DNA from 4 places in the Brevibacillus borstelensis genome. Region 1 is predicted to be linked to each of the others. Evidence: riboswitches for the same ligand, from Rfam matches in the RefSeq annotation. Region 1 holds a riboswitch; each other region holds the start of a gene.
What was found. A riboswitch is a leader RNA that binds a small molecule or an ion and turns the genes downstream of it on or off. The one in region 1 is predicted to bind S-adenosylmethionine.
Positions count from the first base shown of each region.

Region 2: linked by a shared signal. The riboswitch ahead of V5G20_RS02685 (BMP family lipoprotein) and the one ahead of V5G20_RS25110 (methionine ABC transporter ATP-binding protein) in region 1 are both predicted to bind S-adenosylmethionine.
Region 3: linked by a shared signal. The riboswitch ahead of V5G20_RS08660 (pyridoxal phosphate-dependent aminotransferase) and the one ahead of V5G20_RS25110 (methionine ABC transporter ATP-binding protein) in region 1 are both predicted to bind S-adenosylmethionine.
Region 4: linked by a shared signal. The riboswitch ahead of mtnK (S-methyl-5-thioribose kinase) and the one ahead of V5G20_RS25110 (methionine ABC transporter ATP-binding protein) in region 1 are both predicted to bind S-adenosylmethionine.

Region 1 is NZ_CP144922.1:5,231,041-5,234,240, forward strand. It holds gene V5G20_RS25100 (MetQ/NlpA family ABC transporter substrate-binding protein) at 1-305, opposite strand, end outside; gene V5G20_RS25105 (methionine ABC transporter permease) at 352-1,017, opposite strand; gene V5G20_RS25110 (methionine ABC transporter ATP-binding protein) at 1,019-2,032, opposite strand; SAM riboswitch class I at 2,118-2,234, opposite strand; gene V5G20_RS25115 (Ger(x)C family spore germination protein) at 2,328-3,200, opposite strand, start outside.
Region 2 is NZ_CP144922.1:562,681-565,880, forward strand. It holds gene V5G20_RS02680 (methyl-accepting chemotaxis protein) at 1-1,169, shown strand, start outside; SAM riboswitch class I at 1,259-1,373, shown strand; gene V5G20_RS02685 (BMP family lipoprotein) at 1,577-2,608, shown strand; gene V5G20_RS02690 (ABC transporter ATP-binding protein) at 2,693-3,200, shown strand, end outside.
Region 3 is NZ_CP144922.1:1,904,421-1,907,620, reverse strand. It holds gene V5G20_RS08665 (hypothetical protein) at 1-37, shown strand, start outside; gene V5G20_RS08660 (pyridoxal phosphate-dependent aminotransferase) at 372-1,547, opposite strand; SAM riboswitch class I at 1,653-1,765, opposite strand; gene V5G20_RS08655 (MFS transporter) at 2,059-3,200, opposite strand, start outside.
Region 4 is NZ_CP144922.1:1,329,404-1,332,603, forward strand. It holds gene V5G20_RS06110 (anti-sigma factor) at 1-975, shown strand, start outside; SAM riboswitch class I at 1,075-1,222, shown strand; gene mtnK (S-methyl-5-thioribose kinase) at 1,420-2,649, shown strand; gene mtnA (S-methyl-5-thioribose-1-phosphate isomerase) at 2,646-3,200, shown strand, end outside.

The sequences.
Region 1 (3,200 bases):
AGGTACGGCTTGTGCTGGAAGAAATTGGCGTCCAGCTGCTTTTCATTTACTTGCACGTTAGGTTGAACGTAGTCGGTAAATTCTTTGACTTCCAGAATTACGCCCTGCTCCTTCAGCTTCGGCGCGACGAACTTCAAAATCTCAGCCTGCGGGACCGGCGTTGCGCCCACTTTCAGCGTTACTTCTTTTTGCTCGCCTTGGGAACCGCCGGCAGACGGCGCGGGAGCCGATTCATTTTGGCTGCCGCAAGCAGCCAGAGACAGTGCCAGTACAGTGGACAGTACAGATACGACCAATTTCTTCACAGATGATTTCCCCTTTCTATTTTGAACATTCTCTATGGACAAGATCCTACTTCCGGCTGAACTTGATGACGAGCCTGTCGCCCACCATCTGCAGGATCTGAACCAACACAAGCAAAATACATACCGTCACGACCATGACGTCTGTCTGGAAGCGCTGATACCCGTAGCGGATCGCCAGGTCTCCCAAGCCTCCGCCGCCGATGACCCCGGACATCGCCGTGTAGGACACGAGCGACACCGTGGTAATCGTAATCCCGGCGATCAGCCCCGAACGGGATTCCGGCAAGAGCACGCTGCGGATAATTTGCCAGTTGGAAGCACCCATCGATTGCGCCGCTTCAATCACGCCGCGATCAACCTCGCGCAGGGAGGTCTCCACCAGTCTGGCGAAAAAGGGAGCCGCCCCGATCACCAACGGAGGAATCGAGCCCTTTACCCCGAGTGAGGTGCCGACGAGCATTTTGGTAACAGGAATCAGCAGGATCATCAGGATGATGAATGGCACCGAACGCAAAACGTTTACGACAAAGGATGAGATCGAATAAAACGCGCGATTCTCCAAAAGCTGGCCTCTGGATGTGAGAAACAGCAAAATGCCCAGCGGCAGCCCGATAACGACGGTAAACAAGGTGGAAAAGCCAAGCATCGTCAACGTATCCTGCGTTCCCTTCCAAATTTCCGCCCAGTCTATATTTTTAAGCGTGAATCCCATTTTAAATCACCTCCACTTCCAGGCCGCGCTGACGAAGCGTATCGACAGCTTTCCTGTTCTGCTGCGCATCCCCGCCCAACTCGATCACGAGCTGGCCATATGGGGTGTCTTTCATACGCGAAATGGTTCCTTGCAGGATACTGAACACCGTACCTGTTTCCTGCATCGTTTGGAACAGAATCGGCTGGTAGGTTTGTTCTCCGAGGAACGTGACCCGCAGGATCGTCCGTTCGCCTGACGCCTTTTCATGAGCAACGGCAGCCCGCAGCTCGCTGGAGTCTGCTACTTGCTCCACGAACTCCTGTGTCGTCGGATGCTGCGGCTTCAAGAACACATCCAGAACATTGCCCATTTCTACGATGTGCCCTCCGTCAATGACACCGACCCGGTCGCAAATGGAGCGGATGACGTGCATTTCGTGCGTAATGAGGACGATCGTCAAGCCCAGCTTCCGGTTGATGTCCAAAAGAAGCGCCAGAATGGAGTTGGTCGTCTGCGGGTCCAAAGCGGATGTCGCTTCGTCGCACAGCAGCACCTTGGGGTCGCTCGCCAGCGCCCGGGCAATGCCGACACGCTGCTTTTGTCCGCCTGACAATTGTGCTGGATACTTGTCGCGGTGCTGTTCCAGCCCTACCAACGCCAGCATTTCCTTCACCTTTTTGTCGATCTCCGCCTTGGGCCGCTTGGCCAGCTTGAGCGGAAACGCGACGTTCTCCCCGACTGTAGCCGACGAGAGCAGGTTGAAGTGTTGAAAAATCATTCCGATATGCCGCCGCTGTTCCTGGAGCTTGCCTTCATCCAGCTTGGTCAGATCAACCCCGTCTACAATGACGCTGCCTGCTGTCGGACGTTCCAACAGGTTGATGCAGCGAATCAGCGTACTTTTGCCGGCACCGGAATGTCCGATGATGCCGAAAATTTCCCCCTTCTCGATCGAGAGGTCAATTCCGCGCAGCGCAGGTGTTTTATGGCCTTTTACAATGTAGTCTTTTTTCAGATTCTGCAACCGAATCATCCGGTTCACCTCCCATTACAATCAACAGCCCCTTTTTCATCAGGCGAAAAAGGGGCTGCACCGCATTATACGATCGCATTCACCCTTCTCATCTGTCAAGATTCTACAATCTTGTAGGAATTGGCACCGCGCCACCCATCAGAATCGATGAGCCGGTTGCCGGGCTTCATAGGGCCTGTCCCTCCGCCGCTCTGGATAAGAAGAATTCTACGTATATTTAGTTTGAAGAACTTTATTTCTTTTTATGATACAAAACGGATTATATGCTATACCAAAATAGAAAGTCAATGGGCAATTAATCCAACACGCCGTTGCGGACAATTTCTACATCGATGTTGTAATCGAAGCGGGACTTCCTGTACATCTCATGCCACTGATCGTGAGACAGCTTCCGCGCCCCGCGGAATTTTGCCCGGTATAATTCCCCGAACCCAAAGGGGTCTACCTCCCATTTTTGCATTTTGGCGACGACCTTGGCCAAATCCTGCTTCATGTTTTCAGACAAGGCCTGCTCCATTTTTCTGAGTACCTCCGGTTGTTCTATTTTTAACGGTATTGACATTTCCAGAATGCGTGTCCGTACTTTCACATCGACCTTGTAGGTCAGTGGATTCGTACTGACAATATCGACGTGGGCCTTGCTGCTCAGCGTATCAAATACCATTTGGATGTCAGGGCCGGTTGTGTTCTTCTTTTTCGGCTTTACCCCCATCCTCTCCGGATCTACCGACGTTTCGTACGTTCCCGCTCGATAAGCATCATGAACTAGCTTGATGTGAAAGGCTTCCTTTGGAGGAATCCAGCCGACATATTTGTCCTTGTGAAACAGAGCCACGCCTTTGATCCTCACCTCATCCCCTTTCCTCTCAAGAAAAGGGACGTAAGGGTCGATTCCCTCGCTGAAGTAGGAGCGGTAAAACTCATGGAGAGTAGGAGACGGAATTTTGTCATCCTCTACGTTGTGCCGGATCAATTGGTAGAGGTAAATGCCAATATTGCCTTCCTCTTTGAATTTGTACGTCAGCAAATCGTAGGTTTGGCCCTCAATGACACTTAAATAAACCCGGCTTCCAATCGAGGGGTCGCGGTACAGAGTGTCCACAATGCTGCCTATCCCTTTTCTGGCCAGCTCCTCGCTGTACATCGCGACCCGAAGCTGCCCGCCCAG
Region 2 (3,200 bases), 900 kb from region 1:
CCTATCTGGACTGGAAGCTGATTGTATCGGCGGGGGCGATGCAGGTTGCGGCGACATTAATCGGATTTTACACCGGTTCTTACCAGTTGTTTGACGGCCATTTTTCGGAAGTCAATTTGCTGCTTCGCATTGTCGCTTTCGTGCTGATGATCGCGGGGCTCACCTATCTCTGTCTGGCTGGACAAGCGTCGCTTGCAAAAGCGGACAGCGCGAGACGGGAAGCCGAAAACAAAGAGCAGCGCCTGGAAGAGTTGCTGCGGAATATCAAGATGGTAACAGAGCAGGTGGAGCGCACATCCGTGCATGTCCATGAGCATGCCGAGACGACAAGGCGCAACACGGACGAGATGATGGTCGCCTTCAAGGAAGTGGCGACCGGAATGGAATCCCAAGCCAATTCCACTGTCAAAATCGAGGAAGAAGTGCAGTCGATCGACCAGGAAATTGTGACTGTCAACGAGCAAGCGGCCGTCATGAAGGCGGAAGCGGATCAGAACAGCCGCCGCTTGGCAGGAAGCATCAGCATGATGAGCGAGCTTTCCGAGCAAATGGAGCAAATCGTTCAGGCGGTCAATGTGGCGTCTTCGACGATCCGCGAGCTGAACAAGCAAGCCAACAAGGTCGAGGAAATCGTCCAGACGATCAACCAGATCGCGACACAGACGAACCTGCTCGCGCTCAATGCCGCGATCGAATCGGCTCGTGCGGGTGAGCACGGCCGGGGCTTCGCCGTCGTGGCGGACGAGGTGCGCAAGCTGGCTGAGCAAAGCGCGACGGCTACGCAGGAGATCGCCGGAATTTTGCAGTCGCTGCATCAAGAAAGTGAAAATGCGGTGAAGCATATGAGCACGGGCGAAGTGTCGGTAGCAAAGGGGCAGGAGCTGGCGGTAGAGACAGTGGCGTCTATCGAGACGGTTCGTGCAGGCATGGAAGCGTTCCTCGAGGCCGTAGAGCATGTGCGGACGAGCATGGATCGCGTGAAAATGCGCTCCGGGGAAGTGGCGGCCGAGATGTCTACGATTACAGCGGTCACCGAGGAGTCTGTTGCCAACCTGGAGGAATTGTTTGCGACGGCGGAGAACCAGCATCAAAAGGTGCGGGAGATTACCGAGGAGCTCGGCGAGCTGAACGCCTTGTCGACAAAGCTGCAGCAATCATTTCAGCGATAATCGTAATGTTTGAAATTGCAGAAAAAAGAATTGCATTTTTCAATTGATCTGCTAGAATGAATTCAATATCAATTAAATAGTTTCACCTTACCTTATCAAGAGCGGCGGAGGGACTGGCCCGATGAAGCCCGGCAACCACTGTGCACACGTGCACAGAAAGGTGCCAATTCCTACAAAATCCATTTGGATTTTGAGAGATGAGGAAGAGGTTGGCGATATACCGCAAACTCTTCCTCCGGGAAGAGTTTTTTCTTTGTACAAAGGAGGTTATTGGCGAATATTAATTTTAAATAATATAATATTATTCGTGTTTTAATTATTTTATGCTCATAAAAAAACGCACTTCTTTCGTGTGTATATAATAAAAACGAATATTGTTGTGCGGACTAGTGATAGGAGAGGACACCATGAAAAAATTGCTTTTGGCATTAACAACGTTTGCTGTGCTGGCTGCCGGGTGCTCGACAAACAGCAGCGCCCCCGAAGACAAGGGACAAGCCCAGACAGGCGGACAAGAAACAGCGAAAAAGCGGATCGCGCTGGTGCTGCCCGAGAAAATCGGGGTTAACCCGTTCTTCCAGCAGATGGACGATGGAGCGAAGAAAGCCGCCCAGGAATTCGGGGTGGATGTCAAGACGATTGAATCCACAGACCATGGGGCTATCGAGGAAAATATCCGCGTGGCAGTGGCCGAGCAATACGATTTGATCATCACGTCTTCCTTTGAAGCCGAGGATGCGCTGAAAAAGGTAGCGACAGAAAATCCTGACCGCACCTTCGCCATCATCGATACGCAAGTTGATTTGCCCAACGTCCGCAGTGTCATGTTCCGCGAGCAAGAGGCTGCATACCTGGTCGGAGCGGCTGCCGGTTTGGCAACCAAAAGCAACAAGGTAGGGATCGTCGCAGCAATGGACATTCCGATCCTGAAAAAATGGACAGTCGGTTTTCAGGAAGGGCTCAAGGCGACCAACCCGAACGCAGAAGTGCAGATCAACTACGTCGGCAGCTTCAGCGACCCGGCAAAAGCGAAGGAGCTGGCGCTGCTGCAGGCTTCCAAAGGAGCGGACTTTATTTACGGCGCAGCGGCTGTAGGAGATCTTGGCGTGTTTGAAGCAGCCAAGGAAAAAGGCTTCTACACCTCCGGACAAGACGTTGACCGGACCAGCATCGACCCTGAGCATATCGTCCTGTCCCAGTTGAAAGGAACGGACTCCGCTGTGTATGAAACGGTGAAGGCATTTGTGGACGGCAGCTTGAAGCCGGGTGTCGTCGCCTACGGACTGAAGGAGAACGGCGTCGGCGTGACCTACGTTACGCATGACAGCCCGACTCCGTTGAACCCGTTCATTGGAGAAGAAGTCGTCAGCAAGGTAAAGGCGATCAAGGATGAGATCGTCGCGGGGACGAGAACCGTGACAGACCCGCTGAAACAATAGCGAGAGCGCTGATTCGGAAACCGGCTACATGAGCGTAGTCGGTTTCCTGCTCTACCGGGAAGACAAAAGAGGGAGGGGGAAAAGGTGGAGAACCGACTGGAAATGCGGGGCATGACCAAGCGCTACGGCGATTTTACCGCCAATGACAACGTTTCGTTTACGTTGAAAGAGGGGGAGGTCCATGCGATCGTCGGCGAGAACGGAGCGGGCAAAACCACGCTGATGCGCATGCTGTACGGTATGGAGCAGCCCACTGCCGGAGAGATCGCAGTAAATGGCAAGCCCGTCGTCTTTCGCGGCCCGGAGGATGCGATCCGCCACGGGATTGGCATGGTTCACCAGCACTTCATGCTGTTTCCCGACTTTACCGTTGCGGAAAATATCGTGATCGGCTACGAACCGCAGAGCAAAGGGCTGTTTCAGCGAAAAGAAGCGGCGAGTGCAGTCCGCTCGCTCAGTGAGCGATACCGGATACCGATCAACGAGAACGCCAAGGTATCCAGCTGCTCCGTAGGGGAGCAGCAGCGGGTAGAAATCCTGAAGGTGCTCTACCAGGGTGCAGATATTATCGTGCTGGACGAGCCGACTGCGG
Region 3 (3,200 bases), 2.2 Mb from region 1:
CTTGAACTGGCAACCGCCGATCCCGCCCAGTCCATAAAGCTGGCCTGGGGTATCACCTGATTCCATCAAGCCATCATAAAGGCCCTGAGCGATCATAGCTCCGGGCCTTTTGCTTGGGAAGCCATGCTTTATGTTGCAAGTATGGCTTCCGCTATACACGAAAAATAAGGCTGTCTTTCTTGAAAAGATTGCCGTCATTATGTTTTGGCATCCGTGAGTATCATTTCGAATCAAGCCTGCTTTATCCGTGAGTATCCTGCTTGATTCAGCCTGTTGTGCCACCCCGAATCGCAGGAGAAGCCTGTTTCCAGGCTTCTCCCCACCGCGGCCCCTGGACAAGGAGCAAGATAACCCGAAGCCCGCCAACAAGCTTACCGAGCAAACAGCCCCAGCTTCTCAATCCTTCGCACTGCCTCCGCCAGCCTTTCTTCGCTGGAAAGAAGCGCCGCGCGCACATACCCCTCGCCCGTCGGTCCAAAACCGACGCCAGGCGCAACCACCACATGAGCCTTTTCCAGCAGCAAATCGGAAAACTCGACCGATGTAAACCCTTCGGGAACAGGCAGCCAGCTGAAAAACGAGCCCTCTGAAGGCTTGGCCTGCCAACCGATCCGGTGGAGCTCGGCGAACAGCACATCCCGCCTGCTTTGGTAGACGGAGACGAGATCATGTACGCATTGCTGCGAGCCGGTCATCGCTTTTGCCGCCGCCATCTGCACAGCGCCGAAGAGACTGACAAAGTAATGGTCCTCAATCAAATTGACCAGCCGTACGAGCTCCTTGTTTCCGACCATAGCCCCGACGCGCCAGCCGGCCATGTTGTACGTTTTCGACAGGGTGTAAAACTCCACTCCTACTTCTTTTGCCCCCGGCACCTGCATGAAGCTGACCGGCTTTTTGCCGTCAAAGCTGATCGCACCATAGGCGAAATCATGGCAGACGACGATCTCGTGCTTGCGGGCAAAGCGGATGGTCTCTTCAAAAAATTCCACCGGAGCGTTGACCGCCGTCGGATTGTTCGGGTAATTGAGGAACATCAGCTTGGCTTTTTCCAAATCTTCCGGCTTCAACTGGCCGTAATCCGGAAGAAACGCGTTTTCAGCCTTGAGCGGCATCATGACCATGCGGCCGTCAGCTACAGCCACGCCGGACCAGTAATCCGGATAACCTGGATCGGGCACCAAAGCGACGTCCCCGGGGTTCAGCAGCACCTGACAAATCTCAACCAGACCTGTCTTGCTGCCAAACAGGATGGCTACCTCTTCCTCCGCGTCCAGCTCCACGCCGAACTCTTCCTTGTACCAGTGGGCGACGGCCTGCTTCAGCTCCAGCCTGCCGCTGAACGGCGGGTATTTGTGGTGGACAGGGCGCTTGGCCTGCTCGCTCAGCTCTTCCACGATATGCTGCGGTGTCGGGAGATCGGGATTGCCCTGTCCAAGATTGATAATGTCATGTCCGGCCGCGATGGCCTTGTTTGTTTTCGCTACCAGCGTGGCAAAAAACTGCGTCGGCAGTCGGTCCACCATGGCAGATGGTTGGATGCGCATTGGCTTTCTATCCTTTCTTTCGCAAAAATAATCCAGACATCGAAGCAGGCATGCAAAAAGCCCCTTTTCCTGAACAGAAAAAGGGGCGGATCGTGCGTCTCCACGTTCTTATCTGTCAGGATCGCTCCTGCTGGAATTGGCACAGCATCTGCAGAATATCCTGCAAGATCCGCTGCCGGGCTTCATCGGGCCAGTCCCTCCACCTCTCTGGATAAGTTAACAGCAACCTATTTACTTTGAATGTCTACTATACTACTTGAGCAGGTTGGGAGTGTCAATACAATATCCCGAACCATGGCCCGGGCTGCTTTGCTGTTGCTGGCCCGGCAGCCTGCAGGGCCTCGTTAGACAGCCTGGCAGTCCTCAACTGTCAGCCTGGCGGTCCTCAACTGACAAACTGAGGAGCCTCACTGACAGGCTGAGGGGCCTCGACTGACAGCCTGAGCGGCCTCGGCTGAAAGCCTGCTGGTCTTCGCCTGACAGCTACGAGTATCCGTCCAAGCATTGCTTGTCATGACCCGAGCTTCTCCGGAGCAGGCAGAGCTGCCTTCATCTCAGGACGCTTTACAAAGGACGTGTACACGGTAAAGCAAGCGACAGCGACCAAAGCCAAAGCAGCCATGAAGTAGACCATCCCATTTGCTCCGAGCGCTTCAAAGATCACGGCGCCCATCAGCGGGCCGACCATGCGTCCTCCTGAGCCTACGCCCCCGATGAGGCCTTGAATGAACCCTTCACGTCCCGGTGGAGACAACTCGGCAGCGATGGTCGGGACGGCAGGCCACACCAGCATTTCACCCAGTGTAATGACAAACATGGCCACGAAAAAACCGGCGTACACCGTCGTCTGGGACAAGATCAGCATGGAGAGCGAAAAGACGTAGGCGCCTAACAGCAACTGCGCTTTCAGCGTACGGGCGAAGTGCCTGATCACCCAGGAGATAAACGGCTGCCCGAACAGGATCAAAGCACCATTCAGCGTCCACAGCAGGCTGTACTCCCTGAGCGTGATGCCCAGCGACTGCATATACGCCGACAGCACAGTCGTCCACTGCGAGTAAATAATCCAGCAGACCAACAACCCTGCCGACAACAGACCGAGCGCTAGCCATGCCATCGGGCGACCGGCAGCTTGAGCGGCATCCGTCGCCATTGCCGCCGCGGCCCCTTTTGATCCGCCGGCCTTCTCCGCCAATCCCGCGGCAGGCAGCTGTGCCCCCTCACCTTCCTCTGTGTGCTTCGCCGACGCTGCCACGAGCCGGCCTTCTTTTTCCTGACCGCGCTCAAGATCGACCGTGCGGCTCAAAAAGATAAAGAGAAACAGAACTGCCAGCTGCAGCGCCGCATTTCCAAAGAAAGTCCAGGCAAAGGAAATGCTCGCCAGCATTCCCGCCGAGGCGGAACCGATCGCTACCCCGATATTGAGTGCCACATAAACCGTATTCAAGCCCTTGCGGCCGCCGTCAGGCCACAAGAGGCCGATCAGGGCATTGAGCACAGGAAACATGATGCCGGAGAAAAATCCGTTCAAAAGCAGCAAGACCGTATACGTATGAAAGCTGGTTGTGAAGCCCAGTGCCACAGCTACGGCTACCGCTCCCGCTGTCGCGGCGTATACTGTGCGCATTTTCCCCCAGCGGTCAAAGAGAACCC
Region 4 (3,200 bases), 1.7 Mb from region 1:
CGCTCCATCATCCGCTGGGGAAAGTGGAAGAGCAGGCTGTCCAACGCCGCCTACACGGTGGGGATCTCGCTGCTGATCGGCTTTGTCCTGTTGTTTGTCAACTATTGGATTGGCCGGTCGCTGTATGAAGATATGTTTCGCGTCTCCAAGGATTTGGTGAATTTCACTCAGCCGGGGATCGTAGCAGGCAGCAGCGGCGCGCAGGTTGGCCTTTTTTATGGCAGCATTCAAATGGAGCTGCGCGAAAAGGTGGGGGGCGACCGTCAGCAGCCAGGGTATTTCGAGACTACGAATGTGTTTACCAAAGTATCCTCCCGCCCGGTATGGAACGACGGCGTTCGGAAGAAAAATCTGTTTTTCCTGTTCCCGCTTCAGACGAAGCTGCAGGAGGATACCTCTTTCAGACGAGAGCCCGCGTGGAAGACGCTTGAAATGCTGCCGGAGGGGACGGTATCGCAACTGGCGATTTCCTTTGACCGGTTTATGAGCCTGGAGGAAATGTACGCTTTCCTGGCTCCGTATAATTTGGACCTTACCTGGCTGGCCGTGGATACCGGACAGGAGGTGCTGCATGAGGATGCCAAAGAAGGCGTGCTGCTGCTTTCGGCCGGTGACGTCTGGGGTTTTTCCGAACATGGGCTGGACTATGGACCGGGACCGATTCAGGTAAATGGCGAAGCAGATCGCCGCACCCGGGCGTACGTGGAGGAGATGAAATACCTCGCCGAGCAGGAGAGGCTGAGCAGGTCGATCGGACAAAGCCTGTTCAACAGCAGATCAGGATTGAAGATCGACGAGCGCTATCGGTATTTGGAGAAAAACGGTATCAAAACGTATGGAATCGTCGTCACCGGTCCGACCAAGGAACTGCTCAAGCTGAAGCAGGAAGCTGCCATCACCGCCGCATTCGTAGGACAAATTGACTGGTGGAACTGGAATCGTCCGAGTGCAAGCGGACAGCAAAACAGCTGGTAAGGCCGAGGATCAGCCGACTGGCAAAAAACAAAAAAGAGTGTTGACAGCGTGCATAGCCGCGTGTATGATTCAAACTAATCAAAACAGCATACGTTGGATACCTTATCCAGAGAAGGTGGAGGGACTGGCCCGATGATACCCGGCAACCGACACAGCGCTTGCCTGTCAGCTAGACTGACGGCGCGATTGCAAGCGATGTGCACGGTGCTAATTCCTGCAGAAGCAAAAGTATTCTGGAAGATAAGGGGGAGACGACACGCCCTGCCGCGTACGTATACGACCTCTTTTCTTCGGGAAAAGAGGTCTTTTTGCATGTCTGGCTGCAAAAACGGCTTGATCGGAGGCGCAGCCTGCAACATACCGTGCGGAATTATCCCCTGCTGAATGGGCCGGGAAAGCCGCTGGAAAGATCCAAATCGATTCACGTGAGGGGAGAAACAAGTTATGGCTTATCGTGCTTTGAGTGAACAAGAAGCAGTACAGTATGTAAAAGAGCTGCCCGGCCTGTTTGAAGCAGGGGCTGTCCTGTCCTCCCGCGAGATAGGCGACGGCAACCTGAATCTTGTCTTTCACATCCGCGATGAAGCGACCGGCAAAAGCGTGATTGTGAAGCAGGCTCTGCCTTATGCCCGCGTCGTAGGCGAGTCGTGGCCGCTGACGCTTGATCGCGCCCGCATCGAGAGTGAAGCGCTGCGCATCCAGTACAAATACGTTCCGGACCTCGTGCCGCAGGTGTACCACTACGATCAGGAGCTTGCCTTGACCGTCATGGAGGATCTCAGCGATCACATCCTGATGCGCAAAGGATTGATCGAGGGGCGACGCTATCCAAATTTCGCGAAGCAAATCGGACGTTTCATGGCCCACACGCTCTTTTTCACGTCTGATCTGGGAGCGCATCCCTACGAGAAAAAAGCGCTTGTCGGAACATTCTTGAATCCGGAATTGTGCAAAATTACGGAAGACTTGGTGTTTACCGATCCTTACGAAAATGCGCCGACCAACAGCTTCAACCCGCTGATTCGGCGGGAAGTGGAGGAAATCTGGAAGAACAAGCCGCTCAAGCTGGAAATCGCCAAGCTGAAGTACGATTTCCTCACCCGTGCAGAGGCGCTGCTGCATGGCGACCTTCATACAGGCAGCATTTTCGTCACCGAAACCTCGACCAAGGTCATCGACCCGGAATTCGCTTACTACGGCCCGATTGGCTTTGACATCGGCGCGGTAATCGCCAATCTGCTCCTGAATTATGCCGGCCAGCACGGACTGGAGAAGGATGGAGGAAAGCGGGAGTCTTATCGCGAATACCTGCTTACAACTGTCGAAGACGTCTGGAACGAGTTCGTCTCCCAGTTCGTCCAGCTATGGCACAAGCAGGCGAAAGAGCGCAGCGCACATGTAGAAGGGCTCTGGCAGAGCTACGTGAAGCGGTTGATCCAGGATACGGCCGGGTTTGCAGGCTGTAAAATCCTTCGCCGCGTGATCGGGCTGGCGGGTGTCGCCGATCTGAACAGCATCAGCGACGAAAAAACCCGTGCCGAAGCGGAACGGCTGGCACTGCTGATCGGTCAGGAGCTGATCCTGAAGCGGGGCGGCATCGAAGATTCGACCGACATCACAGACATCGTTCGCAATGCGACAACAAGATTTGATCAGGAGGCAGCAGCGGTATGACCACAATTCATGAAGCATTCGCACCTGTAAAGTGGGAAGGAGACTCTCTTCTTCTGCTCGACCAGACGCGTTTACCGGTAGAAACAGTCTTTCTTTCCCTCCATACGTCTGAGGAAGTATGGGCGGCAATCCGCCACCTGCAGGTTCGCGGCGCCCCTGCGATCGGGATGGCTGCGGCATACGGGCTTTACCTCGGCGTGCGGAACAGCGAAGCGGCAGATTCGTCAGCCCTCTGGAATCAATTGCTCGAGCAGGCTGACTACCTGGCGACAGCACGCCCTACAGCGGTGAACCTGTTCTGGGCGATCGATCGGGTCAAAGCACGCGTCCAGCAGGAGGGAGAAAAACCGGTAGACGCGTTGAAAGCGGCGGTTTTGGACGAAGCTCTCACGATACAGCGCGAGGATGCCGAAGTATGCCGGACGATAGGCGAACACCTCCTCACCTTGCTGCAGGATGGAATGGGCATCCTGACCCACTGCAATCCAGGGGCGCTGGCTACCGCCGCTTACGGGACGGCGACAGCTCCGCTCTATCTGGCCAAGGAACGC